Regions from separate parts of the Oceanobacter sp. ABM4_470 genome, predicted to be linked through region 3. Evidence: predicted binding sites of a transcription regulator. Region 3 holds the regulator's gene; each other region holds the start of a gene.

Region 1 (10,068 bases), 950 kb from region 3:
TTGATTTCTTCAGCCAGGTCTTCCAGCGAAGTTGACGTTAATTGCTGACCATTGAGGGTAATGGTCATGTCGTTGCCCGGGCTGTTGTAACCCGCCGCTGTCAGGGTGGCGGTGGAGGTTGCCGAGGCAGTAACCCCTGGCTCATCGTTCAGCAAGGCGACGATTTCATTGGCAGCACTGTACTCCGGAATGGTAATGATGCTTTCTTCCCCTTCCGGATTGGTCAGGGTCACCATGGTTTCCGGGTAGCCGTTGTTAACGCCTTCAATACCTTCAACCATCAGGGTGTCGTCACTGGCGTCGACTTGCAGCAAGGCAAACAATTCGGCGTCGGTAATGTCACCGCCGGAGGCGTTAATGTTGGTGATGCTGATGGTCGAGGCTTCGCCCGCGTCTGTGGCGCGCAGTTCCAGCTGATACTGGATTGGCGTCGTCGCAGGCTCTACTTCCACGGCGTAGGCTTGTACGCCAATGTAGCTGTCGGAATCCTGGCTGTTCAACTGGGCATTAATGGCCGAAGCCAACTCCTGCACCGAGCTGATTTCCTGATCCAGCGAGATCAGTACAGAACCGGAACGACCTTCTTCATCCGGCTGCGGCACGGTCAGATTAATACGGAAGCTGTTGCTGCGGTCGATGGCATCGGTACCGGCCACGGCATACAGGCTGTCAAAGCCCAGCTCAGTAACGGCCTGAGGCTCCGTACCGGTAGCGGTAATATCAATGCCCTCACCGGAGCCGGTCACCAGATTGGTAAACACCAACTGACCGCCCACTGCTTCAACGCTGACGTTGTCAGCCAGACCGTTGGAGCCAATTACCAGATCAAACTGCTGCTGAATGGCGTTGGCCAGATCATCCAGATCGGCATAGGTATTTGGCGGAATGGTTATCGTGTATGGGCCAGCGGTGTTACCGGTGGTACTGGTCACTTCAATCTGGAATTCGTTATTGGCATCAACCGGCGCTTCACCACCGTCGTAGCGGTTTGAGGTAGAAAAGCCGAGGTCGGTCAGGTTCAGGCCATTCGAGGTGGCAGTGTTATCCGCCAGCTGTACGTAATCACCTTCGGTTGCCGGAGCCTGAGCCTGGAAGGAAATAAAGCCGCTGCTGTTCACCACGTTCACATCGGGTGTGGCGCTTTGAGCAGCGATTTGGGTATTGATTTCTGCCACCAGCTCAGCGGTTGTCACATTGGCATAGTCGGCTGGTGCAGCGGAGGCCCAGCTGGCTTCGGACAGGTTGATGTTGTAAGTGGAGCCGTTACCGGTGGCAATAGTGAACGCCAGCACGTTGCCGTTGGCGGTACTCAAATCCTGAGCACCGATGATGCTACCAGCAGTCAATTCCGCCAGTTCACCGGCGTCGCTGGCAACAATATTCAGCGGCGGAGTGGCCGTGGTACGGGTTGTTGTTGAAGTACCCGGGGTGTTCGACAAGTCAATGGTCAGTGGCGTGTCACCAACAAACAGCAGGCTGCCCTGGGTACCGGCACTGACTGCCCCGCTGGCACCGAAGGCGGCATCAAATGCAGCCGTGTTTGAAAGAGTAAACGCGCTACCATCGGTTGCGGCGTAGCCCGCACGAGTAATCACCAGCTCACCGCCTGTACCCTGGCTGGCAGTAAATTGCTGGGAGCCAAAGGCATCATCCAGAGCCCCTTGCACATCACTGAGAATATCCGCCACGGAGCCACCGGCTGCAACGCCGTCCAGCGTGATGGTTTGGGCACCAGAGCCGTCACCCACATCAATATCCATGCTGATGGCGCCATAACCGGCCGCTGCAACCGTAGTGAGGTCGGTGGCAAAACCCACCCGTGCGGCAGTACCAGCGGTCATCGGCTGACCGGCGCTGGACAAGGTGGTGAAGGTCGATTCAGGAATACCTGCGTCAACTGCGCCAATCGCCAGACCGGTGGTATCTACTGTGGTGCCCAGTTCCTGCAAAATCGGTTCACTGGCGTCGAGGTTAACTTCCAACTGTACGTCGCTGGTTAACTGTGGGGACTGACTGGTAACGTCGATTTGAAGGTCTTGCAGTACCCCGGCAATTTCACCGTTTTCGTCGGCCAAAAAGCCTTGCAGCACCGCACCGTTATTAGCAGTGACATAGCCATCGGCATCGAGGTTGTACGCCCCCGAACGGGTGTAAGTTTGCGAGCCGTTGTCGTTCAATACAAAGAAGCCGTTGCCATCGATGGCGAGGTCCAGTGTGTTGTCGGTGGCACTGATGCTGCCCTGGGTGAACTCTTGCGCCACATCCGCAACCGATACACCGCTACCCACTGCCGCACTGCCACTGCCCAGCAGTGAGTTGGTGTAGACGTCGCCAAACTCCGCTCGCGATTCCTTGAAGCCGGTGGTGCTGGCGTTGGCGATGTTGTTACCGGTGACCGACAGGTCGGTAGACGCCGCGTTAATACCGCTCAAACCAATGTTAAAAGCCATGACGAATTCCTCTTGATACCTGTCGTGCGTTAGTCTTCGAGAACCTGGCTGATATCAGACATGCTGGCTGTCTGACCGCCGGTCAAATTAAGGGTAACGGTGCCGCTGGAAGCCAACGTCACGCTCTCTACCCGGGTACTCATGCTCATATCAACCTGTTCGGTTGTGCCGTCGATGGTGCCCGTCAGTACAAACTGATACTCACCGGCCTCGTAAGGCACCAGCTGCGGGTTGCCGTCGTCGTCCAGAATCAGTTCGCCGTTGTCATCGGTCAGATATTCGTCCCGGTTCAGGGCACTGCTGTTCAGCTCATCGCCATCGACGCTGAGGTTAAGGCCATCCCACTCCACCGATAGAGCGCCAGAGGCGTGCGTGCCGATGTCATACTGTTCCAGTAACTGACCGCTGCTGTCGTACACCGCAAGGCTCAGGTCGGTGGCACTTTCTTCCAACTCGGTATAGCCATTCAGGGTGCCGCCGTCGCGCAGCACACCGGTGGTGTTGCCATCAACGATCACCGACTGACCAACCATGCTGGAGGCCTGCAAGGCAGAGAAAGACGAGAACTCGGACGAAATGGTCTCAACCGTGGTGTTGAGGTTGTCGATGCCCTCAACCGTTGAAAACTGCGCCAGCTGTGCCACAAACGCCTGGTTGTCCATTGGGTCGAGCGGGTTCTGGTTGTTCAACTGAGCAACCATCAGCTCCAGAAAGGCGTCCTGTCCCAGTTCGTTATCGGAGGTACCCGTACCGGAATCGGTCGAAGCCTTGTACTGATCCAGTACCGAAGACGAGGTGGTCGTTGTATCAATGGTGGACATGAAAACCTCCTTACTGGCCCAGCGTCAGCGTACGGGTAAGCATTTGCTTGGCAGTTTTCATCACCTCGACGTTCATTTGGTAGCTGCGGGAAGACGACATCATGTCGGTCATTTCCTCTACCACGTTGACGTTGGGGTAATAGACATAACCGTCTTCGTTAGCCATCGGGTGATCCGGTTGGAAGCGGGCTTGCAGTGGTGAGTCTTTCTCGACAATACCCAGCACTTGCACCCCAACGCCGATACCGTCGTCCATGCCACTGAATTGGCCGTCTTCGTTCAGCTTCAGCTCTTCCTGCTGCATTACCGCAAACCAGGGCTTGCGAGCGCGGTAGGTTTCGTCCACCGAGCTGGAGGCACTTTCCGCGTTAGCCAGGTTGGAAGCCGTGGTATTCAAACGCACCGACTGGGCACTCATGCCAGAACCGGCGATATCAAACACATTGGTTAATGACATGATTATTCTCCCCGGATGGCGCCTTTGAGGCCCGTGATCTTGCTGTTCAGGAACTCAAAGGAAGCGTTGTAATCGATGCTGTTTTTGGCGTAGAGCGCCGATTCCAGCTGCGAATCGACCGTGTTGCCATCCAGCGCAGGCTGCATTGGATTGCGGTACAGCAGGCTTTCATCCATGGAACCGGTACCCGATCCGGCCAAATGGCCGCTGTTGGTGCGCTCCAGCGTCAAACTGGTTTGCTGGGCGGTGCCCACATTGCCGTTTTCAACCGCTGCATCCAATGCTGACTGAAAATCAAAGTCCCGCGCCTTGTATCCCGGGGTATCGGCATTAGCGAGGTTATTCGCCAGCACCTCTGCCCGCTTGGCACGAAGTTGCAGAGCATCGTCATGAACACCGAGTGCATTGTTGAAACTGATTGCCGCCATTGCCGTTACCACAGTCGAAACTTAACTTGCAGTGAATACAGCAACCGCCGTGCCAAATAAAAATCTTCTTATTTATCAGTAAGTTGGAGAATACCCATAGAGGAGTGGTAAGCCGGAACGGCAAATTGCCGCCACTTTTACCAGCGGCAGGAAGTGATTGGCCTACGGTGACAGAAGTGCTGAAAAGCAAACAAAAAAGCCGCTACCTGAGGGCAGCGGCTTTGGAGCACATGTCAGTAATGCCTGACAACGTGTTTGTTAAGCAATTATTCAGCAGCTTCTACCGGAATCGGGCCAAAGTAACCCAGCTCCGCTTCGTTACCGGCAGAAGGATCAACCGATTCCCCTGCCGGATGCTGTACCACGTTGGTGATGTAAGCAAAACCGTTGATCTGGTTGAACATGTACGGACCGGTGTTTTCTGCGCCACTTGGTGCGGACAGAATACGGGTCAGTGCTTTGCTTTGCAGGTTATAGGCCCAAACAAAGTTGTTGTCGTGGTAACCGGTATCTTCGGTGATGATCAGCGTGTCATAACCTACGTAGGCAACGTTGTCAGGACCCGCCAGGCCGTCAACGGAGCAGCTGGAGCCTTCTACAATACCGGCGACTTCGCCACGAGCGGCACCGATTACGTACTCGGAACCGATTTCCTCGTTGCTGCCCAGCGACATTTCATAAATACCGCCACACATGTTGGACTGCAGCTGCATGTGGTTTGGACCACCGGTTTCGTTCGAGCCGTTCAGCATGCTGCGAACCACGTTGGTGGTTGCCAGGTAGATCTTGTGGTTATGTGGGTTGTAGGTGAACCCCTCTTCCTTGGCCATTTCCACTGTCGCACCCATGTAAGCAGCATAGCGACGGGTTTCCAGACGGGAAGCAGCCTGTTCCATGCCACTGTTCAACTTCAGGCACTCCTGCTCGCCGAGGAAGTTGATGCTGGTGTAGCCCAACGCGCACTGCCCGTCCACTGGATCAATCGCATCAAACATATCGGCAAAGGCCAGTGGCGCATCACCGTTCACATAGGCTGAGACCTCCTCGTTGGTCGCGTGACCCAGATTGATCCACTCAATGTCAGCAGCACCCATACCGGCATTCTCGTCAGAACCGGCATCGGTCTGATTCCACTTCATGGCATAAAGAGTACCGGCAGACATATCTTCCGCTTCATCAGCAACAAACATGTACAGACCGCCGCCGGTGGATTGGTCGTCAGTCAGGTACATCGTCTTGCGGTCTGGCATCACGTAAGGCACTTCGATGGATACACGGGCCACCGCATAGTGCTTGGTGATCTCAGTCGTCACGTCAGCACCGTCAACGTTGACCGCGATTTCAACCGGGTAGCCGTACCAGTACGGGTTCACCTGCACCAGGCTCAGGTCGGCATGGTAATCGGCAATGGGGTCGTAGTAGCTGTCGATGGAACCCGTCGCGGCATTACGGGCACGGGCGTTTGGCTCGTACTCTTCTGCGGCCATGTGCGTGTTCCATGGAGTCACCATGGCGGCACAGTGGTTGTAGCCACCGTGAACATGGGAGAAGTCCAACGCCTCGGTAGAAATTGGCGTCAGCGCACCGGTGGTGGTGTCCTGAGTCAGTTCCATCAGGTGCATCCCACCCGGGATGTTTTCAAACTGGCTGACCGCAAAGATGCGATCGTCGATTGGCAGAATGGAGCTGAACTCGTTGTAGTTGGACACAAACAGGTCCGAACCGGCGCTGTCTTTCACTTGAGCGTAGACGTTGCCGTCGATCAGGTCACCGGACTTCACCAGTGTTTTATAGCCGGAATCGGCCAGTGCTACACCGTCCACCGTCAGGCCAGAAGAACCAACCACCTGGAAGCTCTCTGCAGATTCTGCCGCTGGTACGGCCACTTCTTCAAACGCCAACGTGCCTTCGGTACGCAGGTTCACGTTATTCAGTGTGGCGGCTGGCGCATTGTCTGCCAGCACAGTTCCGCCAGTGGTATCTTCAACATCAACCGCACCGTTACCCAGCCTGGTAATGGTCAAGTTGGTGATTTCCCAGGTCGCCGCATCACCGCCTGAGACACTGGTGTACTGGAAAGCAATATGAATAGTCTGGCCCGCGTAAGCAGACAGATTGATATCGCCGGACTCCACAAACGCCCAGCTACCTGTAGACCAGCTCACCTGATCGGAAAAATCGGTCCAGTTAGCGGTCGCTACGTCGCCTGCGTAATCGGTGGAAATCAGCAGCTTGATCTGACTCAGCGGGTCTGAGCCATAGTTGTAAGCAGACTCGAAGTTCAGAACATAGTCGGCACCCGCATCGAGTGACTCAGTCACAATCAGCCAGTCATCACAGGCAGCCGTACCATTAAAACAGCTTACCTTGGCACCGTAACCAGCATCGGACGTCCAGTCCTGACCATCATCGTTGACGCTTACCACATCGTGGCTATCCAGACCGGACTTGAAGTCGTCAGAGAAAACCACTTCGTCCTCGTTGGTAGCAACCTGCTTCACTAATTCGACGTTGGTGATTTCCCAGGTCGCCGCATCGCCGCCTGAGGTACTGCTGTACTGGAAAGCGATATAAACCGATTCTCCCGCATAGGCAGACAGGTCAATGTCGCCGGAATCGACAAACGCCCAGCTGCCGGAAGACCAGGTCACTTGATCCGACAGATCAGTCCAATTTGCTGCTGCAACGTCACCAGTGAAGTCGGTAGAGATAAGCAGCTTGATTTGGCTCAGCGGGTCTGAGCCGTAGTTGTAGGCAGACTCAAAGCTCAAGGAGTAGCTGGCACCGGCATCCAGCGTAGCTGGCACAATCAGCCAGTCGTCACAGTTTTCCGTGCCGTTGAAACAGCTCACAACCGCGCCGTAGCTGGAAGAGGATTCCCACCCTTCTGCAGCGTCGCCGTTGTCCACCAAAGTGACGTTGTCGAAGCCAGACTTGAAGTCATCGCTGAACACGATCTCTTCAGCCGCTGGCTGTTCCGCAGTGTCATCCGCCACAGTGCCGTCTGTGATGGTCAGGTCCATCCACACCATGCGGTGATCGGAGCTTTCCATGTCATCGGCATTGGCGGCGGTAATCAGGTAGCTGAGGTCGTCGGATTCCCGTGGCCAGAATACGCCACCCTGAGAAATTTCCAGACCGAAGGCCGATGGCAGTACATAGTCCGCGCGCATCGCCCAACCGGCGGTATGGGTAGACGCGTAAATGCTGTCAGAAGCATTTTCGAAGCCAGCCGCAGACGTTGGTACCTGAAAGGTGTTGCTGTCTTCGTGCAGGTTCGGGTTCACCAGATCGCTCAGTGTCAGCTGTTCAATCGCGCGCACGCCGTCCAGCGTGTAGGCATCCCCTTCTTTGGCTGATGCATTGAGGTCACCCACAATCACGAAACGACTATCGGCCGTCAGGCTAACGCCCGTGTTGCCCTGATCGTCGTAAAGGTAGGTGCTTTCCGGGTTGATGTAATCCGCAAACAGACGAATTTCGTCGTGATTACGCATACCGTTGCGGTCTTCATCACCATCGAAGTTTGGCGGTGTTGGGTGTGTCGCCAGTACGTGTACCACCGTGCCATCAACATCTACAGGAACGTCCATATGGGTTTTTGAAGACAGGCGGAATACCGACATTTCGTCTTCGCTGTACCAGTTGCCATCGCTGGTGGTCGGTACCAGGTAATCCGGCATATCTGCCCATTTGAATTCCTGGAAGGTACGGATATTGGCTTCGTCGATCGGATACTTCGAGAAGATCGCCATGCAGTACTGACCGTTGTAGTTACCAAAACCATAGCGGTCTTCCGGGTCATCGGAGTCGCCGTCCTTGTTGTAATCAACATCCACGGATTCTTCGATTGGCGCGCCAGTATTACAGTAATTGGTGTTGCCATTGTCGCCGTAGTAAACGTACGGATAGCTGATGGCAGCAATATCATCGGCTTGGGCAACTTGCAGGTAAGCACTGTTGAATGTGTTTACAGTAGCACCGTCGTCGTTGCCGTCAATTTCGTTCAGCAGCAGGATATCCGGGTTGGCCCGCTGAATAATTTCAGCCACTTTACGGGCCTGAACGTATTCGCCACCGGCAAAGGTTGCCTCCTGCTCACCTACAGCACTCTGCTTGTCGAAGCCAGCGTTGAAGGTAGCAACACGCAGATCGCCCGAGGCTTTTTCAGCAACGGTAAACGTGGTTTGTGGAATCACATCCAGATAGGTTGAAACAGACTCTGCATTACCTGCGGAATCGGTCACGGTCAGAACCACTTCATAGCTGCCAGATGCGCTGAATGTGTGGTCAGGCGTCTCTTCTGACGAGGTTGCACCATCGCCAAAATTCCAGCTGAAGGTATAAGGTTCACCAGCGCCGTTGGATGCGGCACCGTTAAAGGTAATTGCCCGATCCACATAGAAAGGGCCGTCACCCAGATTAACCTCCGCAGACAGCGGGAAGTCGCCGGTGCCATAACCGTCAATCACGACATCATCAATTTCCCACTTGGTCGCATCTGCCACCGGGTAGGCATAGTGGAACGCAATGACAATCGGCTGACCAACCATGTCGGTCAGGTCGACATCGCCAGAATCCACAAAGTTGAATGCGCCGTCAGACCAGGTCGCACGATCAGAAACATCGGTCCAGGTGGCCGCTGCAACATCACCGGCATAATCGCTGGAAACCTTCAGCGCAATCTGGTCGGTGCCTGTGCCGTAGTTCCAGGCTGAGTTGAAGGTAACCAACAGGCTTTCGAAATTGGTAACGTCCAGCGCTGGAGAAATCATCCAGGTATCACAAGCGCCCGAGCTGCCATAACAGTTGGCAACGGCAAACTGATCACCGGCGTAGGATTCCACATGCCAATCGTTGCTGCCGTCGTTTTCATTGACGACGGTCCACTTGCTCATGGAGCCAGACTCAAAGTCATCCTCGAACAGCTTGATGTAACGTGCCGCTTCAGGGCTGTTGTCTGTGTCTGAGCCTGTATCTGAGCCGTTGTCAGTATTTGAGTCGGTGTTGCCACTGTTATTGTTATTGTTATTGTTATCCGCACTACCAGAGCTGCTTTCTTTATCATCATCAAAGACACCACAGCCTGCCATCGTCAAGGATGCAACGACCATCACAGCAGACAACAGCTGCTTGGTCATTGGCACCAGAGACTCCGGCAACCCATGTACGGTTGCTTTGGACATGTGAACTCCCTCTTTCCTTTTGGTTTTTGGAATCGTTGCTCAAGGTGCACAGCCAGCGGCATTCACCGCCGCCGCAGCACCATCACACAAAACATCATCAGTACGGCCATCCATGGGGACAGGGCACCACCAGAGCGGCCTGAGTCGTCATCCAGAGTGGCGACAACCAGATTGGTTACTGACGCTTTGTTCGATTCCTGCTTGCTGGCCGTCAACGTGCTCGACACTGATGACTTCGCCGCCCAATCGAGGCGAAGGTCGTAGTGGAACTGATGACTGGCTGGCAAAACCGGGACGTTATCCTGATCAACTTCGCTATAAACGTTGAACGGATTGCCGAGCACGGCATCTCGCCCGAGGAAAAAGGATTGTTCGGCAACGATGCGCTGATATGCCTTGTTAAGCTGCAAAGCCCGTTGCGATGAAGGAGTAATAAGCGTGTAAACATCAGCGGCTTGTACCGCATCATGTTTAACCCGACCGTCAGCATGGAACCAACGATCGATCATTTCCTGATTCTGGCGGAATTCATCACCACCGCCGACCCGCTCAAGGTAGGTAAGGTACTCGCCCAGGGTTTCACCCTGACTCGGCGCATCCTGCATCCCCTTGAGGTTGATATAGCCCCAGCCAGCAGCCCCGGTGACTTTACGAGGAAACGCAAAGCTGCTGTCGATGGTGGTGCCAATGGTGGTATGGCACCCCATGCAAAAGAAATTCTCTTCA
Region 2 (10,068 bases), 2.4 Mb from region 3:
AGCCCGGTGGATTGCACCTGATGATCTTCGATGTGCAACAGCCGTTGCCAGCAACCGTTGGCGGTGAGTTGCCGCTGGAACTGTGTTTCAGTAAATCCGGTTGCCTTTCGTATCAGGCAAAGCTGGTCGATTTGCGCAACATGGTGATGCCGGGCAAAGAGGGTCATCATCAGCCGATGGCGATGTAACAGACAGGCGAAGCGCTACGGTCGAGAGAGAAATATCGATAGTGGCATGGGCACAATCGCGTTTGGTCCAGCCGCTATCTGCCACTTATGAACGGTTAGAAGTTATCAAGATCGCCGGACATCACATCGTTTTCCATCGATGAACCGGGAATTTTATGGCCTTCGCTGGCCCACTCACCCAGGTCGATCAATTTGCAGCGTTCCGAGCAAAAGGGGCGGTCTTTATTTTCAGACTTCCACTCAACTTTTTTCTGGCAGGTTGGGCAATCGACCAGAGTGACGGCGTCGTTAGCAGGTTTGGATAAATCGGTCATGATGAATAGATACTTTAACGGTTGATCTGACAAAGCCTACCGCTGATTGGCGTTTCAGTCAGCCGCTTGTTGAAGGTAGTACTGGTGGAGTGGCAAAAGCCGCTGGTGTAATTGTGCTAATGTACCGGTGTTCTCAATTACGTCATGGGCGTTGGCACAGCGTTGCTCGCGGGGCAATTGAGAAGCGATGATTTTACGTATTTGATCTTCGCTGTTGTTGTCTCGGCTTGCAGCCCGTTGCAATTGAACGTCTTCGGGAACATCAATCACCAGGGTGCGGGTGGTTAGCGCGTGTTGGTTGGTTTCAAATAGCAGAGGAGAAGCCAGCACCACATAAGGGCTATTAGCCGCCTCCAACTGGTCAATAATGCGTTGGCGAATGGCAGGATGAGTAATGCTTTCCAGTGCCTTGCGTTGTTCCACATGATCGAACACCTGCTGACGCAGCCAGGGGCGATTCAGGCTGCCATTTTCCAGCAGGCTCTCCGGGCCAAAGTAGTCCGCAATGGCTGTTAACGCCGGTGATCCAGGTTCAACCACCTCTCGGGCGACGAGGTCGGCATCAACAATCACGACGCCCAGACTGGCCAGATAATCCGATGCTGCGGTTTTTCCGGAACCAATGCCGCCTGTTAGCCCAAGCACCCAATTTGCCATGGTCAGAACTGACCCAAATAGGCGGCCATGATCTGGTCGCCCCACAGAGCGGCAATCCAGCCTGCCGCCGCCAGGTATGGGCCAAATGGGATTGGCAGGTTTTTATCGCGTCCCAGAATCAGAATGCCAGCGATGCCAACCACTGCACCGACTGCGGACGACAACAAAATAATCAGCAGCAGCTTTTGAAAACCCAGCCAGGCACCAAGGGCCGCCAGTAATTTGAAATCGCCAAAGCCCATGCCTTCTTTGCCGGTGACCAGCTTGAAAATCCAGAACACCGACCACAGGCTCAAATAGCCGGCAACGGCACCCCATACGGCAGAGTTTAAATCGGTAAACAAACCAAAGCTGTTGGCAATCAGCCCCAGCCATAGCAGCCCCAGTGTCATGGAGTCGGGTAAAATCTGGTGGTCGATATCAATGACCGACATCGACACCAGCAGCCAGGTAAACAGCAGCATGGCTGCCAGCTGCCAGCCCCACGGAAACATAAACACCAATACGGCACTCATAAGAGCCGTGACCAGCTCGACTGCAGGGTAGCGCCATCCAATCCGGGTGCCGCAGCCAGCGCATTGGCCTTTTAACATCAAAAAGCTGAGCAGCGGAATATTCTGCCAGGCCTTTACCGGTGCTTGGCACTTGGGGCAGTGAGAGTCCGGCTTGACCAAATTGTAGGGGGTACTCAGGTCGTCCAGTGCAGGGTGCTTCGGCAGGTTGTCGACATCTGCACATTCCTGCTTCCAGCTACGAAACATCATGATTGGCAGACGCAAAATCACCACGTTCAAAAAGCTGCCAACCAGTAAAGACAAAACAGCAACGGAAACCAGCTGCAACGCCCAGTGAGAGCCGAGCCACTGGATCAGGGTGGAAAAGGGAGCCAGAAAATCCATTACATTGCCGATCCCATTTGGAAAATCGGCAGGTACATGGCGATGATCATGCCACCAACAACGACACCCAAAAAGGCCATGATCAGGGGTTCCATCATGGCAGTCAGGCCATCGACCGCGTCGTCCACTTCGGTTTCGTAATAACTGGCAGCTTTATCCAGCATGGCGTCCAATGCTCCGGACTCTTCGCCAATACTGGTCATCTGAATCACCATATTGGGAAATACACCGGTGGCGCGCATGGCAAAATGCATCTGCTGGCCGGTGGATACTTCGTTTTTAACTTCCAATACCGCATCTTTGTATACCTTGTTACCAACGGCTCCGGCAACCGAGTCTAGGGCTTCTACCAGGGCACACCGGCGGCAAAGGTGGTGGAAAGAACCCGTGAAAAACGAGCAATGGCGGCCTTATTCTGAATATTGCCCATTACGGGCAGCTTCAGCGAAATACGATCCACCTGATCGCGGAATGCCTGTGAGGTCTTCATAGCGTATTTGAAGGCCACTACCAAAGCGGCAACAGATCCAAAAATAATAAACCAGTAGGCCTGCATAAATTCGGAAATATTGACCACCATTTGGGTTGGCGCAGGCAGCTCCTTGCCAAAGCTCTGGAACATACCTTCGAAGGTGGGAACCACCTTGATCAGCAAAATCGCGGTTACGATGGCTGCAACCACAAGTACCGTGATTGGGTAGCCCATGGCTTTTTTGATTTTGGATCTGAGTGCTTCAGACTTCTCTTTATAAATCGCCACCTTGTCGAGCATGGTTTCCAGTGCACCGGACTGTTCACCGGACTCCACCAGATTACAGGTGAGTTCGTCAAAGTGTTCCGGGTGCTCTTTCAGTGCAGAAGCAAAATCATTACCGGCTGCTACGGTATCGCGCAGTTTAAAGATCAGGTCCTTCATGGCCGGGTTGTCGACCCCGTCAGCAACAATTTCAAATGACTGCACCAGTGGCACGCCAGCTTTGATCATGGTGGCCATCTGGCGGGTAAAAAAGCTGATGTCGGCCGATTTGATTTTTTTGCTTTTAGCGGCGCCACTACCGATACCAAACAATGGCTGCGGTGCACGTTTTACTTTGTCCGGCTGAATACCTTGCTTGCGCAGTTGAGCTTTAACCATGGCCATGTTGTTGCCAGACATGGTGCCATTCATCTTCTGGCCGCGTTTGTTAACGCCAGTCCAGGTAAATTCAATGCTTTTGGCTTGCTTGGCCATGATGAAAACTGCCTCTACCGCTTATCCAGGTGAGCTGGCTGCCCACCTGAAGGTTGATTCGTCAGATATTTCAAATTTTGAAGAGGGTAATCATACCCTGTTCTGATTAATCCGTTGTGACTCGATTCGCTTCTTCTATGCTGGTAACACCTTGGGCCACTTTCATCAGTGCCGAAGTGCGCAAGTCGTTAAAACCTTCGCTACGGGCCACATCGGCGATTTCAATGGAGTTGCCGCCTTCCATGATAATACGTGAGAGGGCATCGGTGATTTTGACCACCTCGTAAATACCCACTCGGCCCTTATATCCGCCCTTGCATTGATCGCAGCCAACAGGCTGATAAATTTCTGCGCCTTCCAGCATGTCTTTGGTAAAACCAAGGTCCAGCAGGGCTTGTTCTGGAATATCCGCGGGTTGTTTGCAGCTTTTGCATAAACGACGCGCCAGACGCTGGGCAATGATTAAAGAAACCGAGGTAGCAATATTGAACGCGGGTACGCCCATATTGGCCAAGCGGGTAATGGTTTCCGGGGCGCTGTTGGTGTGCAGGGTAGATAACACCAGGTGGCCGGTTTGTGCGGCCTTGATGGCAATGGATGCAGTTTCCAGGTCTCGAATTTCACCCACCATGATCACATCCGGGTCCTGACGCAGGAAAGAACGCAGGGCCGCCGCAAAGTCGAGGCCGACCTTGGCGTTAACGTTCACCTGGTTAATGCCTTCCAGGTTAATTTCTGCCGGGTCTTCGGCGGTGGAAATATTGGTGCCTTCCTCATTAAGAATATTCAAACCGGTATACAGAGACACGGTTTTACCGGACCCCGTGGGCCCTGTTACCAGAATCATGCCCTGCGGCTTCGACAGCGCATGCATATACAGGTCTTTCTGGGCAGGTTCATAACCCAGCATATCAATGCCCAGCTGTGCAGAAGACGGGTCGAGAATACGCAGAACGATCTTTTCGCCAAACAAAGTTGGCAAGGTGTTAACCCGGAAGTCGATGGCTTTGGATTTGGATATCCGCATCTTGATACGGCCATCCTGAGGAATACGGCGTTCAGAGATGTCCATCTGCGACATGACTTTCAAGCGGGCAGCAATTTTACCGGTAAGAGAGGCCGGCGGATTGGCCACTTCGTGCAGTACACCGTCGGTACGGTAACGTACCCGGTAGCGCTTTTCATACGGCTCAAAATGGATATCCGATGAGCCCATCTTGATGGCATCCAGCAGCATTTTGTTCACAAAACGCACGATCGGCGCATCGTCGCCGCTGTTGGCATTGGTCGCTGTTTCTGCTTCCTTGTCAGCGGCATCCGGGTCTTCCAGGTCGACATCGTCCAACTCTGAGCCCAGATCATCCATACCAGAGTCCTGGGCATTAATCAGCTTTTCTACCAGGGCCTCGAGTTTATTGTGTTCAACAATAACGGGCTCGACGTTCAGGCCGGTGCTGAATTTAAAATCGTCCAGCGGCTGAATCTGGGTAGGATCGGCTTGGGCAACATACAGACGCGAGCCGCGAGCCATCAAAGGCACCAGACGGTGCTTTTCGATTAATTCTATGTTGTTTAATTCTTCCGGAATGGCTTCAGTATCAAAGGCGCTCAGGTCCAGTAGCGGCAGGCCAAACTCTTCAGAAGCCGCAAAGGCTATTTGGGCAGAGGGTATTTGGCCGGATTCCGCGGCAAGTTTGACGAACGGAATACGCTTGTCATTGGATTCTGTCAGTAAGCTTTGCAGCACCTGCTCATCAATACCCGTTGCAACAAGTCGCTTGGGAATACCCGTTAGTACAGCCATGTCAGAAATTCCAAAAGATCAAACCAGAAAAGAAAAATAGCAAAATTGAGTTATATCTGCAGGCTTTTCCTGCAGGCAAAAAAAAGCCCCGCCGAAGCGGGGCCTTACGCACATCTCAGATTACAGACGTGGTTCGAATTCGATGCTCAGGTTAGAAGAGCTGGTCAGGCCCCACTCCAGAGGAGAAGTTGTACCCGCAGTGAATGCTGCAGTACAAGCGGTAGCCCAAGAACCGGCACCAGATGCTGCTGCTTCAGTCAGCGCAGTGTACTGGCCACAGCCAGACAGAACGTAGCTACCAGCGTCAGAGCCATCGTTCAACAGGGCAGAAGCTTCGGTTGTGAAGGTAACTGTAATAGTCGGAACGGTCAGGTCGTATGCAACGGTGTAACCTTTGCCAGCAGTGTAAGCTGCATTGGTCAGGTCTGTGCCGTTGTAGTCTTCCAGGATAGTTGTGCTTGCTGGCAACCGAGCGTAACGCTGAACGTAGTCGTCAATCGCGTTTTGGCCACCGCGAACACTGCCCAAGGAAGTCTGTACTTCAGAACGAGCGATGTAGGACTGGTACTGAGGAATAGCAACAGCAGCCAGAATACCGATGATCGCGATTACGATCATCAATTCAATAAGGGTAAAACCTTTTTGAGCTGATTTCATGGGAAGTCTCCACTCTCTAAAAATTGGCGGCCATTTGGCTGGCTACCGTTTAATTTGTGTCGGCGCAGTAGGGTGGTTTGTCTTGGTGACAAAGCCGTTAAAGCGGCATGAGAATTTGGATTCTATTGAGGGGGGAATCCAAATTCGCCTGCTCTGCTTGGTATAAGCCAGAGTCGTGCCAATTTTTTGATATTGCTAAAAAGCCCGGTTTTTGTGATGGCGTTGGCATTTTGACGCCGTTATTCATTCGTATATTACTTGAGCAAAACGATTGGGTTAGACGGCAACTGAGCCAAAGTGACAAATTTTGTCACCCGTTTTGGGTTGGGATGGTGGTGGTGTCCAAAAGTGTCATCGCAGGTGGTTTGGAGTTATTTCCGGTCTGTCTGGCAACGTCGGGTCTTCGCAGGTAACAGAATCACTTTGTGCAGGTTGAATAAACTCGGATAGCGAGTGCCATTTATTATGGCGGGCGAGCCGCCCGCGCTCCCGGATGCTAAGCCATGTAGGGTTTTTACAGGTTACCGCTGTATCGGCAGTAAGCTACCTCCCACAGCCAAGTCAGCCTATATGGGGAATTACGCGTTTAAACGGAATGTAGGGAAGGGGCATGCCCCTTCCTGGCGGCGTAGTCGGAGTGAAAAAGCGAAAGAATCAGAAAATGCGCCATCGGGCGATGGCGCGGGGAAGAGCCAGGCTAGGGGCTCGGTAAGAGCCCTGAAGCGCTTATTCAGCGTTGAGGATTACAACTTTACGTGGCAGCAGGTTCAGCTCTACGTATTCGTTGTTTTGGCTGTTGGTGTCGGTGTCCAGTACCAGCAGGCCCGGGTTGTCGCTGTTGGCAACGCCAACCCACAGGCGGTCTTCGCTGTCGCTTTCCAGGTCGGTCAGGGTCAGTTCGTCGTTGCTGCCCAGTGTGGTGTCGCTGTTCAGACCAGCGGTGATATCAACAAGAGTGGCTGCGTCGTCAGACGTTGGGTCGATCTGGTACAGGTAATTGTTGAGAGTGGTGCCGTATCCCTGCTCTAGCGCAACAGTGAAGTACACCAGGTTGTCGCTCACCGGTTCTACGTCGCCAATGTGATATTGAATGACTCCAGCTTCGCTTTCTGCGTTGTATTCAGACAGGTTGCTGTCTTCGTCACTGATCAGGTTGGTTACGGCGTAGGTTGTGGCGTCTACCATGTCCAACCCGGTACCTGTGTTGCTGCCGTATGGGCCGTGGCCTGAAACGAACAGAATGCCGTTTTCAATTTCCAGCGTGCTTGGGTTGGTGATGTTCAACTCAATGCCGTTCAGGCCGTCGGTGCTGGTGTCGGTATCGATTTCTTCCATACTGGTCAGGTCGATGGCGGCAATGTAGGCCGTCATTGGTGTCCAGTAGGCGTCCAGACGCTGCATTACGACAAACAGGGTGTTGTTGTAGATCACCGCATCGGCCATGCGTGGGTAGGTTGCGCCTTCTACGGTGTAGGCAGACAGATCAACTTCTGCCAGCTGGAATTCTTCAGCGGTTGTGGCATTCGGGTTGATCTTCAGAACGGAGCTGCTGCCGTAACGAACGACCCAGGCTGCGTCGTCAGATTCGTGTACCACTGTGTATGGGTTAGAGGTGCTGTCTGACTCGGTTTCGTTGACGGAATATTGCCAATCGTAGTCGCTGCCACCAGGTGTGCTACTGATATCGAAGTTGCTTACCAGACCATTGGTTCGATCCAGGTAGTACAAGCTGGAGCGATTGCCTTCACCAGCGATACCAAAGTTAGTTTCAGTGGTGTTCAGGACGGTGTTGGTTGATGTGCGCAGATCGGTAACGTTGCCATACACCAGTTCAGAGCCGCTATAGTCTGAGGCCGTCGTAAAAGCGGCAAAGGCTTCGCCAGTAATCGCAGTACGTTTGTTGTCATCATCATCACTACCACAGGCAGTCAGCAGCATGGAGCTGGCGACGGCGCTGGCCAGCATCAGCTTTTTGGTAAACAGAGCATCATAAGACATGAGGGATTCCTTGGTTTAGTAATGACAGGTCAGGTACAGATTCCACTCCCGGGCGGGTGCGGGTCTGCTGCTGAAGTCGGTAAATTCGTGGTTAAAGAGATTTTTTACCCGCAGGCCAACACTGGACTGGCTAACCCGGTTGCCCAGCGTGCCGGTATCGCGGTGGATATTCAGGTTCCAGAGGTTGCGGTCTTCGCCGCTGACGGTATTGCTGCGGTCGAGATAAATATCGCCGGCCAGCTCGTTTTCGAGGCTGACACGGGTCGCCTGATTCACGCTTTGCCACTGCAGCTTGCTGAGCAAACGTTGGTGATAAATGGAAGGCAGTTGTTTATCGTCGTACGACTTGGTGTCGCTGCTGCTGGTGCTGGAATAGTGGCTGCCAGCCAGCGATAACTGCCAGCTTCCAAAGGCGGATTGAGAGCTGCCAAAACGGCTTTTCAACTGCCACTCCAGGCCTTTCATGACGGCATCGGCGCTGTTTTCGTAACGACCTGACCCGGTTGATGGGTCGTATACCACGACGATGGTGTTCTGCAATTGACGCCGAAATACGGTGACTGCCAACGACGGCTGCGCGAATACATCGGCTTCAATATCAAAGCCTGCGGTCAGGGTGCGGCCCAGCTCCGGGGTCAGATCGGCGTTGCCACGGGTCATGCCCTGGTCGCCGAAGCGCTCGTACAGGCTGGGGATGCGCAAGGCGCGCTTCCAGTTCAAATGCACGCTGCCGAAGCTGTGTTCCGATACAAACGCCTGCTTGATGGATGCGGTAGTAGAAGGCCATTTGATGGTGGATTCGCCATCGCTGCTGGAGGTGCCGTGCAGGGTTCTGGCCATCGAGGTTTGCTGGTGATGGGTCGATGCCAGCGATAGCGTCAGATCGTTGTTCTGCCATTCTACCTGTCCGCCGGCTTGCCACTCTTGCAGCCAGGAAAACTGATCACACTGGCTTCCGAGGCCGTTGCAGTTGTCGCTGTTGCTGAGCGGGCTGCTGTAGCGGCTGGCGTAGGTCTGTTCTTTGCCCTGGGCTTGTAAGGTGAACAGCCAGTGCTCCCAACCTGTTGCCGCTTCGCCAAACTGACTGCTGAGCGAGGCTTCGGTGTTCTGGTAACGGTAGTGGTCGTCGTTGGTGGTGTAAGAGAAGATCGCCAACGGGTCTTTGTAGGCCTGACGCTCAAGTGAGTGGCTCAATGACCAGCTTTGGTACCAGTCGTTGCCCCAATGGCCAGACAAGCGCAGGCCATGCTGTTTGCTGGTTAACAAGGCGCGGTTGCGTGTGGAGTTGCGCGCATATTGCGGCAGCTGTTTTTCGCGGTCTTGCCACCAGGCTTGCACTTGAGTGCTGCTGAGGCTGGCGGAGACGTCGATGCGGTCTTTGCGGAACGCGGCGTTGTTGAGGTCTTGCTTAACGTACAGCTGGCTGGAGTTTTGTGGATTGGGGACCGCGTAGGAGTAGTTGTTATCGCTTTGCTGATGGTCGATGCTCACCGCGATAGGTGTGCCCAGCACTTCCGCAGAGGTGTTCAGGTTAGCCGACAAGGTGCCGTAACTGCCTGCGCCCAGTTGCAGCTGTTGGCTGGCTTGGTCGGCGTTGCGGGTAATGATGTTAATCGTGCCGCCAATAGCCTGATCGTTGGTCACCGAGCCGTCGCTGCTGTCACTGGCGCTGGTGATGACGTCGATACGTTCAATATTGCCTAGCGGTATATCAGCCAAATCGTAGTGGCCAAATTGACCGCTGTTTTGCAGAACGCCGTTTACCAGCACGCGGGTCTGGTTGGTGCTTGCCCCCTGGATCGACACCAGCACCGGGTCGCCCATGCCGCCGAGTGCCTGCACCTGAACGCCGTTCAAAGACGACAGAAATTCCCCCAGATTGCGGTAACCGTCGGCCAGTTGGCTGGCATCAAAGCTGCGCAGCTGCTGGTTTTCTGTGACGGTGTGGCCGTAGACCACTATTTGGTCATTGGTGATTTGTTCATCTGTGGTTTGTTCATTAAGGGGTTGTTCATCAAGGGGTTGTTCATCGCTGGTACCGGACTGCGCCCCTGAGGTGTTGTTCGACAGAGTTTCACCACGGGAAGAATGCGGCAGTACCGCCAGCATCAGGCCGACGACCCACAAGGCGGAAACCAGCATATTCTTGATGATAAATACCAGACTGGAGTGTCGGGAGGTTGGGGCCGTGGGTGAATTCAATCCGGTGTCCTTGCATGGGAGTTACTGCGGACGGGATTGTGGGAAAGGGACGACGAAGCACCAGAGCGCAGACGGGCTCCGGCAGGCTTGACTACTTTCCCGTCGCCCTCCGCAACGT
Region 3 (10,068 bases):
GCAGTTGGGTCAGTTTTTCGCCCAGTGCCTGCCAGCGCTCCATTTCACGCTTCATTTCCGATTTGCTGACCAGCTCGTATTCTTCTGGCTGTTCGTCAAAGGCATCGTAATCAAAGTCGCTCATACAGGTCTCGCAAGGTCATAGGGGTTGGTGCAGCGATGGCTGCACCTCGAAAAACCACAATCGGGTTTGACGGTATTAAAGATAGAAGAGGGTCGCCAGACCCAGGAAAGACATGAATCCTACCACATCTGTCACTGTGGTCAGAATAACACCACCGGCAAGGGCCGGATCGATGCCTCGGGCCTTGAGGATCATCGGCAGCGCTGCGCCGCTCATGGCAGCCGCCAGCAGGTTGATCAGGATGGCCGCCGCCATAATCACCGAGATACCGGCATCGCGGAACCAGACGTAAGCCAGCAAGGCAATCACCACCGCCCACAACACGCCGTTAAGAGCGGCCACAGCGAGTTCCCGGTTGAACAGCCATTTGAAGTTGGCGCCGCTCAGGTGGCCAGTGGCCTGGCCACGAATCACCAGCGTCAGTACCTGGCTGCCAGCGATACCGCCCATGCTGGCAACGATTGGCATCAAGACCGCCAGTGCCACTACCGCTTCGATGGTTTTGTCGAACAGGCCAATCACAGCGGAAGCAATAAATGCGGTAATCAGGTTGATCCCCAACCACACGGCCCGGCGCTTGGTGGTTTTCATCACCGGCGCAAAGGTATCTTCCTCGTCGTCCAGACCGGCCATACTCATTAACGAGTGGTCGGCGGTTTCACGGATTACGTCAACCACGTCATCGATGGTGATACGGCCAAGCAGCATGCCGTTGGAGTCCACCACCGGGGCGGATACCAGATCGTGACGTTCAAACAGTTTCGCCACTTCGGTTTCATGCTGGGTGGCCTGAATCACGTGGCCACCGGTAGACATTACTTCCCGTACGTTTTGTTGCGGGTCGCTGACCAGCAGCTTGCGGATTGGCAGCATGCCGATGTATTCGTTCTGACGGTTAACCACCAACAGGTTATCGGTCATGTCCGGCAGCGACTGGTGACGGCGCAGGTAACGCAGTACTACATCGAGGGTAATGTCGGCACGGATGGTGATGGTATCCGTGTTCATCAGACCACCGGCGCTGTCTTCCGGGTAGCCAAGAATGGCTTCTACTCGGGCGCGGTCCTGGTGGTCCATGGAGTCCAGCACTTCCTGAGTCACACGCTCAGGCAGCTGCTGCAGAATGTCGGCAACATCATCCGTTTCAAGGTCGGACGTAACGTCAACAACCTCTTCGGCGCTCATGTCGCTGAGGAATTGGCTCTGGATGTCGATCGACAGATGCTGGATGACATCACCTTCGATCTCCTTGTCGACCATCTCCCAAATGACTGCACGGGCCTTCGGTGGAGAGGATTCGATCAGGTGGGCGACGTCGACCGGCGCCAGGCCAGAGTTGATGATTCGACGCACCTTGGCCATGGCACCGGATTCCAGCGCTTCATTAAGGCTATGGAGTTTTGCTTTTGCCTTTTCGCTGAGTTCTGCCATGAGGATTCACCGCCAGTAGGGATGGCATGATTTTAGCCTGAAAGCTCAGGCCTTGCCATGTACAAGAGTTGGAAATTACTACCGAAATAGTCGCTATCAGATTGAAATAAAAGAATTATTTCAGAAGAGAGTTAGAGCAGAAAAAGGGCGAAAGTTCACTCGCCCTCATCGAATTTGCGGTTGATCAGATCGCACAGGGCATCCAGTGCGGCTTGCTCGTCATCGCCTTCAGCGATGATCTGGACATCGGTGCCTTTGCTGGCTGCCAGCATCATGACGGCCATGATGCTTTTGGCATCCACCATGCGGTCGGGGTAGCCCACTTTCACGGTGCTGCCGTAGGCGGCGGCGGTGGACACCAGTTTGGCAGCAGCGCGGGCGTGCAGGCCAAGGCGGTTAATAATGGTGATCGTGGTCGAGACCATCCATGAAACTCCTGATAGTGCGGGTTAGCTGTGACCGAGGCGGTTCAGTTCGCGGTGGCGAACCTGAACGTTACTGAAGCGTTCGCGGAAGGCTTCGGTCAGGCGTTCGGACAGGTATACCGAGCGGTGTTGGCCACCGGTACAGCCAATGGCGACGGTGAGGTAGCTACGGTTATTTTGTTCAAATCGAGGCAGCCAGCGTAGCAGATAACTTTCAATGTCGGTGAACATTTCGTTGACCTCGTCCTTGCCGGACAGAAAGGTGCGAATCTGTTCATCCTGGCCAGTAAACGGTCGCAGTTCCGGTTGCCAGTAAGGGTTGGGCAGGCAGCGTACGTCGAACACAAAATCGGCGTCCAGCGGGATGCCTTGCTTGAAGCCAAATGACTGGAATAGCACCGCCATGTCCGGTGTGCTTTTACCGGCAACGCGCATTTTGATCAGCCCACGCAGGTCATGCACCGACATGCTGGTGGTATCCAGCGTCAGGTCGGCCATGTTGGCCACCGGACCCAGTAGTTCGGTTTCGCGGTCGATGGCTTCAGCCAACGAAATATTGTTGTCGGTCAGCGGGTGTTTGCGACGGGTCGAGCTGAAGCGCTGCAATAGCACTTCTTCGGTGGCGTCGAGGAAGACGATGTCGAGCTGGCGGTAGTGTTGTGGCAGCTCAGTCAGTACTTCAGTGAGGTGCTCAATGTCGTCCGGCAGGTTACGAACGTCAACGCTGACCGCGACCGATGAACGCTTTTCGGCGCTGCATGGCAATTCTGCCAGGGCTGGCAGCAGGTCGACGGGGAGGTTGTCGATGCAGTAGAAACCCAGGTCTTCCAGCACGGCCAGGGCGCTGGATTTACCGGAACCGGAGCGACCGCTAATGACGACCAGACGCATAACCTGTCTCCAGTGGTTGTCGGTGGCTGAGTGACTGGTTCGGCTACCCGTCAGGACAGGGCAGCGTCGAACAGGGGGCGATTGCCAGAGGCATCTCGCAGCTTCTGACGGTAATCGGCCTGGCTGAAGTTTTGCGCCAGCGTGGCCAGAATTTGCAGGTGTTCGTCGGTGGCTTCTTCCGGCACCAGCAGGGCAAACACCAGGTCGACCGGCTGGCGGTCGATCGAGTCGAAGTCGATGGCGTTGTTCAGGTGCAGCAGCACGCCAACGGCTTCGTTACATTGAGGCAAACGGCAGTGGGGGATAGCGATGCCCTCGCCGATACCTGTACTGCCAAGGCGCTCGCGCCCTAGCAGTCGTTCGAACACTTCATCCGATGAGCTATCGCTCAGTTCTTCCGCAACCAGACTGGAGATGAACTCCAGCAACTTCTTTTTGCTTGAAACCGTCACGTCATTGATGGTGCGTTCCGGGGTCAGGATATCGGCGATTTGGAGGGTCATGCGTTAGCCTTGTCCGTGCTGTCGTGCAACCAGTTTCTCTTTGTGTTTAAGCACCTGACGATCCAGTTTGTCGGCCATCAGGTCGATGGCTGCGTACATGTCGTCGTGAGTCGCCGTTGCGTTGATGTCGGCACCTGCTACGTGCAGGGTGCCTTCGGCAATCTTGCGATCCTTCTCGAGCTTGAGAATAAACTGACCCGACGTGATGTCGGCGTGGCGCTCCAGGCGCACCAGTTTTTCTTTCACATAGGCTTCCATGGCTTCCGTTACTTCAACGTGTTGGCCACTAATAGTGATGCTCATAAAACGGCTCCTCCTTTACAGATCCAATACTGAGACTAGACCTGTTGTTGACATCAGATCAACTGTTTACGTTCGTTTGATGGTGGAATCATCATGGCTTCACGGTATTTGGCGACGGTGCGTCGCGCCACCTGAATGCCTTTTTCGCTCAGCATGGTGGCAATTTTGTTGTCACTCAGTGGCTTACGCGCGTTTTCTTCGCTGATCAGTTTCTTGATCATGGCGCGAATAGCGGTCGAGGAGCACTCTCCGCCGGTGTCGGTGCTGACGTGGCTGGAGAAGAAATACTTGAGCTCGAAAATGCCTCGTGGGGTGTGCATGAATTTCTGGGTGGTGACCCGTGAAATGGTGGATTCATGCATGCCAACGGCTTCGGCAATGTCGTGCAATACCAGTGGTTTCATCTTTTCTTCGCCTTCTTCGAAGAATTCGATCTGGTATTCAACAATTTTGGTCGCCACTTTCAGCAAGGTGTCGTTGCGGCTTTGCAGGCTCTTGATGAACCAGCGAGCCTCTTGCAGGTGGTCTTTCAGGAAGGTGTTGTCGGAGCTGCTGTCAGAGCGACGCACCAGCGAGGCGTAGTCGGCGTTGACGCGCAGTTTCGGCGCAATGTCGGGGTTCAGTTCGACGCGCCATTCATCGCGGATGTTACGCACGATGACGTCGGGGACAACGTATTCGGACTGTTCGCCGCTGATGCCTGCCCCCGGTTTCGGGTTGAGCTCCTTGATCAGTCGCAGTACCGCCTTGAGGTTGTCTTCCTTCAATTTGGTTTTGCGCATCAGGGTCGGGTAGTCGCGGCTGCCCAGCAGATTGATGAAATCGCTGATCACCAGTTGCGCCTCGGTCAACCAGGGGGTGTCTTTTGGCAGTTGCGCCAGTTGCAGCAACAGGCATTCGCGCAGGTCGCGAGCGAACACCCCGGCCGGGTCGAACTGTTGCAGGCGTTTCAGTACCGCAACGACTTCTTCCTGTTCCACCTCGGATTCCGGGTCCATGGCTTCGAGCACGTCTTCGATGGTGGTGTGCAGGTAGCCGTCTTCGTCGACACCGTCGATCAGCATAGTGGCGATTTCGCGGTCGACGTCGCTCATGGGCGTCAGGTTCAGCTGCCATTCCAGATGACCTTGCAGGTCGTCGGTGGTGGCATGACGGGAGTCATAGTCGAAATCATCGTCACCGGAAGGACCTGGGCCTGCGGCAATGCTGGCGGTGGTCTGGAAGGTGTCGTCCCAGTCGCTGTCAACCGGCAGGTCGTCCGGCATTTTGTCGTCAGACCATTGGTCGCCCAGTTCCTGGGTTTCCGGTTCCGGCGTGCTGGCAGTGACTTCGGTTTCGTTATTGTCGTTGTTGCTGCTGGCTTCGGAGGAGAAGTCTTCGTTCTCGGACTCGTCATGTTCCAGCATGGGATTGGAGTCCAGGGCTTCCTGGATTTCCTGTTGCAGATCCAGAGTCGACAGTTGCAGCAAGCGGATGGCCTGTTGCAGCTGTGGCGTCATGGTCAGCGACTGACCCATTTTTAACTGAAGCGATGCTTTCATACTGCGCTACTGTTCATCAATGATCGGCATGTTCTGTGCATTATACGCAAGCTTTGCGCCCTGCCTATGCCTGTATGGTTTCGCTTTGCAAACAGCGAAATACCGGAATCTCTGGCAGCGTTGCGGATCAGAGACGGAAATCCTGTCCCAGATACACAGCCCGTACCTGTTCGTTGGCCAACACTTCGTCGGCGGTGCCTTCGGCAATGATGTGGCCGCCGCCTACAATGTAGGCTTTTTCGCAAATTGCCAATGTTTCCCGCACGTTATGGTCGGTAATCAACACGCCGATACCGCGGTTTTTGAGCTGGCGAATGATGTCCATGATGTCAGCGACAGAAATCGGGTCAACCCCTGCGAAAGGCTCATCGAGCAACACAAAGGACGGTTCAGCGGCCAGTGCGCGGGCAATTTCGACCCGTCGGCGCTCGCCCCCGGAGAGGGCCATACCGGCACTTTTGCGAATGTGCTGGATGTGAAATTCGTCCAATAATTGCTCCAGTTGCTGCTGCCTGCCGGCCTTGTTGAGGTCGTCGCGGGTTTCCAGAATGGCCAGAATGTTATCTTCAACGCTGAGCTTGCGGAAGATCGAGGCTTCCTGTGGCAGGTAGCCAATGCCTTTCTTGGCGCGGCCGTGCATCGGCAAGTGGGAGATGTCTTCATCGTCGATGCTGACACGGCCCTTGTCGGCCTGCACCAGGTTCACAATCATGTAGAAACAGGTGGTTTTGCCGGCGCCGTTGGGGCCCAGCAAACCGACGATTTGACCGCTGGAAACTGCCAGCGATACGTCCTTTACCACTTCCCGGCCGCCGTAGCTTTTGGCCAGGTGCTGCGCCTTGAGGGTCTTCATTCACTGGTCTCCGCAGCTGTCTCCTCGTCCGTGTCCACCAGGTTGTTGTTGGCGCTGTCAGCCTGGCCGGTTTGCTGCGGCTGGATGATCACGCGAATACGCTGGCTATCGGATTCGCCGCTGGCGTCCGACTGGTCGGAGGCTGGCGTTTGACCACTGGCAGAGACGGTTTCGGCGGTGATGTCGTAACGAATCTGCTGGCCACTGAAGCTGTTGTTTTCCTGGGTCAGTTCGGCGTTGCCGCTGAAGTTGATCAGCTTGTCGGCAGCAAAGTAGTCGATGCGTTCAGCACTGGCGTTGGTCACCGGCTTATCGGCACTGACTTGCTGCTCGTAGCGGGCTGGCTCGCCTTCGGCAATGGCTTGCTTGAGGCTTTTGCCTTCCAGAATCAGCACCAGACGGTCGGATTGAATCTTGAGGGTGCCCTGGGTCAGCTCAACGTCACCTTCGTACACCACCATGCCGGTTTTGCGGTCAAGCTCGGCGCGGTCGGACTGGATGACCATTTCCTGCTGCCAGTCGCTTTCGAGGGCTTGGGCGGTCAACGGCAACAGGCTCACTGCCATTAACAGCATGGCCAGCTTATTCTTGAACATAACGGGTACTCACGTGTTGCTTGAGTTCTATTCGTTGGCGGTTGGTATCCACGCTCAGACCCTGGGAGCGTGTTTCACTTGTGCCGTCGGTGATGATAACCCAGTCGTCGGTCGACGCCCGGGATTGATCCGGATTGTAGATCAGCGATTCGGTGGTGATGGTCATCGGCTTGCTTTGGTCGCGGGATTCCAGCAACACATTGCCTTGCAGGCGGATTTCGGCATCGGAGTCGGCAATCAGGCCACGGTCGGCAGAGGCCTGCCAGCGTTGCTGATTGGCATCAGTGGTTTCCACCACTGGCTGGTCGAGAATGCTTTCGCCGCTCTGGTCGAAGTGACGTGAGGCTTCCGCGCGCAGTGACTGTTCCAGTTCACCGGCGTCGTTGAAGCGACGGTGACGCAGGTTTTCACCGTAGTAATCAGGTTCATCAACGGACTGGTGAACTTCTTCAATCACCAGTTCGTTGGTATAGCGTTCCACTGCCAGCAACGACATGCCAAAAAAGACGGCCAGAACCAGCAGCAGGTAACGCTTACGCATCAGATAACTCCGGCGCGCAACATGTCGTGAGTGGTCAGTACCCCCAGAATCTTGCCTTCTTCAGCCACAACCAATGCACTGATTTTCACGTCTTCCATGATCTTCAGGGCTTCGGCCGCCAGCATGTTGGCCGGAACGCTCTTGGCGTTGCGGGTCATCACGTCGGAAATGGTGGCGGTCTGGATGTTAACTCCCTGGTCGATGGCACGACGCAAGTCACCGTCGGTGAAGATACCCAACAGTTCGCCGTTGGCGTCCTGAATGGTGGTCATGCCCATGCCCTTGGAGGTCATTTGCAGCAAAGAACGGGATACGCTATCGGCCGGTGCAACCACCGGGATTTCGTCACCCTTGTGCATGATATCTTCAACTTTCAGCAGCAGGCGACGGCCGAGGCTGCCGCCCGGGTGGGAGAAAGCAAAATCTTCAGCGGTGAAGCCACGGGCTTCCAGCAGGGCAATGGCCAGTGCGTCTCCCATCACCAGTGCTGTGGTGGTGGAAGAGGTTGGGGCCAGGTTGAGCGGACAGGCTTCCTGTTCAACACCGGTGTCTAGGTGGGCATCGGCAGCAGAGGACAGCGTCGATGCGGCATTGCCGGTCATGCTGATCAGCGGCACAGACAGGCGCTTCAGCAGTGGCAGCAGGCTGGTGACTTCGGAGGTTTCGCCGGAGTTACTCAGGGCAATCACCACGTCTTCGCGGGTGATCATGCCCATATCGCCATGGCTGGCTTCGCCCGGGTGAACGAAAAACGCAGGGGTACCGGTACTGGCCAGCGTGGCGGCCAGCTTGTTACCAATATGACCGGACTTGCCCATGCCGGTGATCACAACACGGCCCTTGCAGTCCATGATCAGGCGGCAGGCCTTGCTGAAATCGTCAGTCAGGCGGCCGATCAGATCGTTGATGGCGTCGCGTTCCAGTCCAATAGAACGCTTGGCAGATTCGAGGTAATTAAATTCAGTATTCATTGTTATCCATTCGTACCCGTAGCAAACAGGACACCCATATACCCAAGGTAGCTGAGTGTCAGCGCAATGCCGCTGAAGCGACCCATCACACCGCTTTTGCGGTTGATCAGGAACAGCACCAGCAGTGCGAAAGTGAGGCCCAGCATCACCGGCAGATCGCGGTAGAGCGCATCCGGCTCAACGGCAACCTTGGCGATCAGGCCTGGTACTGGCATCACCGCCAGCAAATTGAAAATGTTGGAGCCAATAACGTTACCGATGGCAATGTCGTGGTGGCCTTTGAGAGCACTGGCAACCGAGGCAGCCAGTTCTGGCAAACTGGTGCCAATGGCGACGATGGTCAGGCCAATCACCAGCTCACTGACGCCAAACGACATCGCAATTTCAGACGCGCCCCACACCAGCGACTTGGAGCTGGCCATCAGGGCAACCAGACCGGTTACCAGCCAGAACACCGCCATTTTGGTCGAGATGGACTCAATGGCTTCGGCTTCTTCGTCGTCGACCAGTGATTCGCCAGCGTCATCGGAGTCCTGGAACATGATGTACATGGCCACCACCAGGCCAGCCAGCAACAGCAGTGAGTCAATCAGTCCCAACTCCAGGTTAACCAGTGTCAGGCCGGCCAGAATGCTCACCAGCAGAAGTAACGGCAGTTCTTTTTTGAGCAACTTCTTGCGTAGCGGAATGGGGCTTACCAGGGCGGTAATACCCAGCACCAGGCCGATATTGGCAATGTTGGAGCCAATGGCGTTACCAATGGCGAGGTTGCCGGCGCCATCGAGGGTCGCTACCGCAGAAACGAATAATTCAGGCGCAGATGTGCCGATGGAAACGATCGTTAAGCCAACCAGCAAAGGAGACATGCCCAGACGGCGGGCAGTCGCCGCAGCCCCCAGTACGAACTTGTCTGCACTCCAGACCAGTACCACCAGGCCAATCACAACGGCTATAAGAGGAAGAATCATAGAACTCCTGTCGAAAAGTCAGAAAAAATCTGCGGCAGAATTGAAGACGCAGCATTGTACCGAAGGGGTAGGCACAAGCAATTGGAATAAAGCGTTTTGTGACAGTTCCATAAGGGTCGGGGACATCTGTTTAATCCTGCACGGCTCTGCGCGAGTGTTGCCGTTGTTCAGTGCAAGGCCACGAATGCAGCGGAATGATGCGTCCTTTCCAAATTCGTCAACACCGCACTGGGCGGCGGCAACCCGCGCCCTTCGGGGGCGTCCGGATGATCTCGACTCTGTGTCGCCGACTTTTGACTTGCCCCGTCAGGCCTGTAAGTCGGCTTCGTGATTCGAAACCATTCGGTAGCCCAGAGCGGGCACCGGATTAAATAGATGTCCCATGTATCGTTGGTTAAGCCAAAACAATCCGCTATTCTGTCGATCATTCCCAAACGCCCAGGAAAGGAACCTTCCATGGCGGCTGAACAAGCCTATGTGTCGATTCGCGACCTGACATTCTCACGCGGCGAACGCCTTATTTACGACGGCCTGTCGGTGGATTTTCCGAAAGGAAAAATCACCGCCATCATGGGCCCCAGTGGTACAGGTAAAACAACGCTGCTGCGCCTGATTGGTGGACAACTGCTGCCGGATTCCGGCTCCATCGTGGTGGCTGGTCAGGAAGTTCCCAAGCTCAAGCGTCAGCAACTGTTTGAACTGCGTAAGCAGAAAATGGGCATGCTGTTCCAGACCGGTGCTCTGTTTACCGACCTCAACGTCTTCGACAACGTTGCCTTTCCATTGCGAACTCACACCGACCTGCCGGAATCCATGATCCGTGATCTGGTGCTGATGAAGCTTGAAGCCGTTGGCCTGCGTGGTGCCCGTGATCTGAACCCGGCCGAATTGTCCGGTGGTATGGCGCGGCGGGTTGCACTG

The links. Region 3 encodes sigma-54, which starts transcription at its own class of promoters, with help from an activator protein. Its sites were predicted from a motif close to TGGCACNNNNNTTGCTNT; they were not measured.
Region 1: the regulator sigma-54 is predicted to act here: its motif matches at 4,194-4,211, upstream of flgB (flagellar basal body rod protein FlgB).
Region 2: the regulator sigma-54 is predicted to act here: its motif matches at 5,914-5,931, upstream of ACXADJ_RS02300 (pilin).

What each region holds. Positions count from the first base shown of each region.
Region 1 covers NZ_JBSWTR010000001.1:1,935,819-1,945,886, forward strand. The annotation lists gene ACXADJ_RS08430 (flagellar hook-basal body complex protein) at 1-2,450, opposite strand, end outside; gene ACXADJ_RS08435 (flagellar hook assembly protein FlgD) at 2,480-3,271, opposite strand; gene flgC (flagellar basal body rod protein FlgC) at 3,282-3,728, opposite strand; gene flgB (flagellar basal body rod protein FlgB) at 3,731-4,156, opposite strand; gene ACXADJ_RS08450 (DUF5017 domain-containing protein) at 4,423-9,342, opposite strand; gene ACXADJ_RS08455 (hypothetical protein) at 9,405-10,068, opposite strand, start outside.
Region 2 covers NZ_JBSWTR010000001.1:507,264-517,331, forward strand. The annotation lists gene ACXADJ_RS02265 (copper chaperone PCu(A)C) at 1-188, shown strand, start outside; gene yacG (DNA gyrase inhibitor YacG) at 284-502, opposite strand; gene coaE (dephospho-CoA kinase) at 557-1,159, opposite strand; gene ACXADJ_RS02280 (prepilin peptidase) at 1,162-2,058, opposite strand; gene ACXADJ_RS02285 (type II secretion system F family protein) at 2,058-2,411, opposite strand; gene ACXADJ_RS02290 (type II secretion system F family protein) at 2,405-3,289, opposite strand; gene pilB (type IV-A pilus assembly ATPase PilB) at 3,396-5,093, opposite strand; gene ACXADJ_RS02300 (pilin) at 5,214-5,750, opposite strand; gene ACXADJ_RS02305 (hypothetical protein) at 6,477-7,748, opposite strand; gene ACXADJ_RS02310 (TonB-dependent receptor plug domain-containing protein) at 7,764-9,950, opposite strand; cobalamin riboswitch at 10,066-10,068, opposite strand, start outside.
Region 3 covers NZ_JBSWTR010000001.1:2,888,481-2,898,548, reverse strand. The annotation lists gene yjgA (ribosome biogenesis factor YjgA) at 1-124, opposite strand, end outside; gene mgtE (magnesium transporter) at 200-1,555, opposite strand; gene ACXADJ_RS12750 (HPr family phosphocarrier protein) at 1,711-1,980, opposite strand; gene rapZ (RNase adapter RapZ) at 2,005-2,871, opposite strand; gene ptsN (PTS IIA-like nitrogen regulatory protein PtsN) at 2,922-3,374, opposite strand; gene hpf (ribosome hibernation-promoting factor, HPF/YfiA family) at 3,378-3,677, opposite strand; gene ACXADJ_RS12730 (RNA polymerase factor sigma-54) at 3,731-5,218, opposite strand; gene lptB (LPS export ABC transporter ATP-binding protein) at 5,346-6,071, opposite strand; gene lptA (lipopolysaccharide transport periplasmic protein LptA) at 6,068-6,667, opposite strand; gene lptC (LPS export ABC transporter periplasmic protein LptC) at 6,654-7,208, opposite strand; gene ACXADJ_RS12710 (KpsF/GutQ family sugar-phosphate isomerase) at 7,208-8,179, opposite strand; gene ACXADJ_RS12705 (calcium/sodium antiporter) at 8,182-9,147, opposite strand; gene ACXADJ_RS12700 (ATP-binding cassette domain-containing protein) at 9,604-10,068, shown strand, end outside.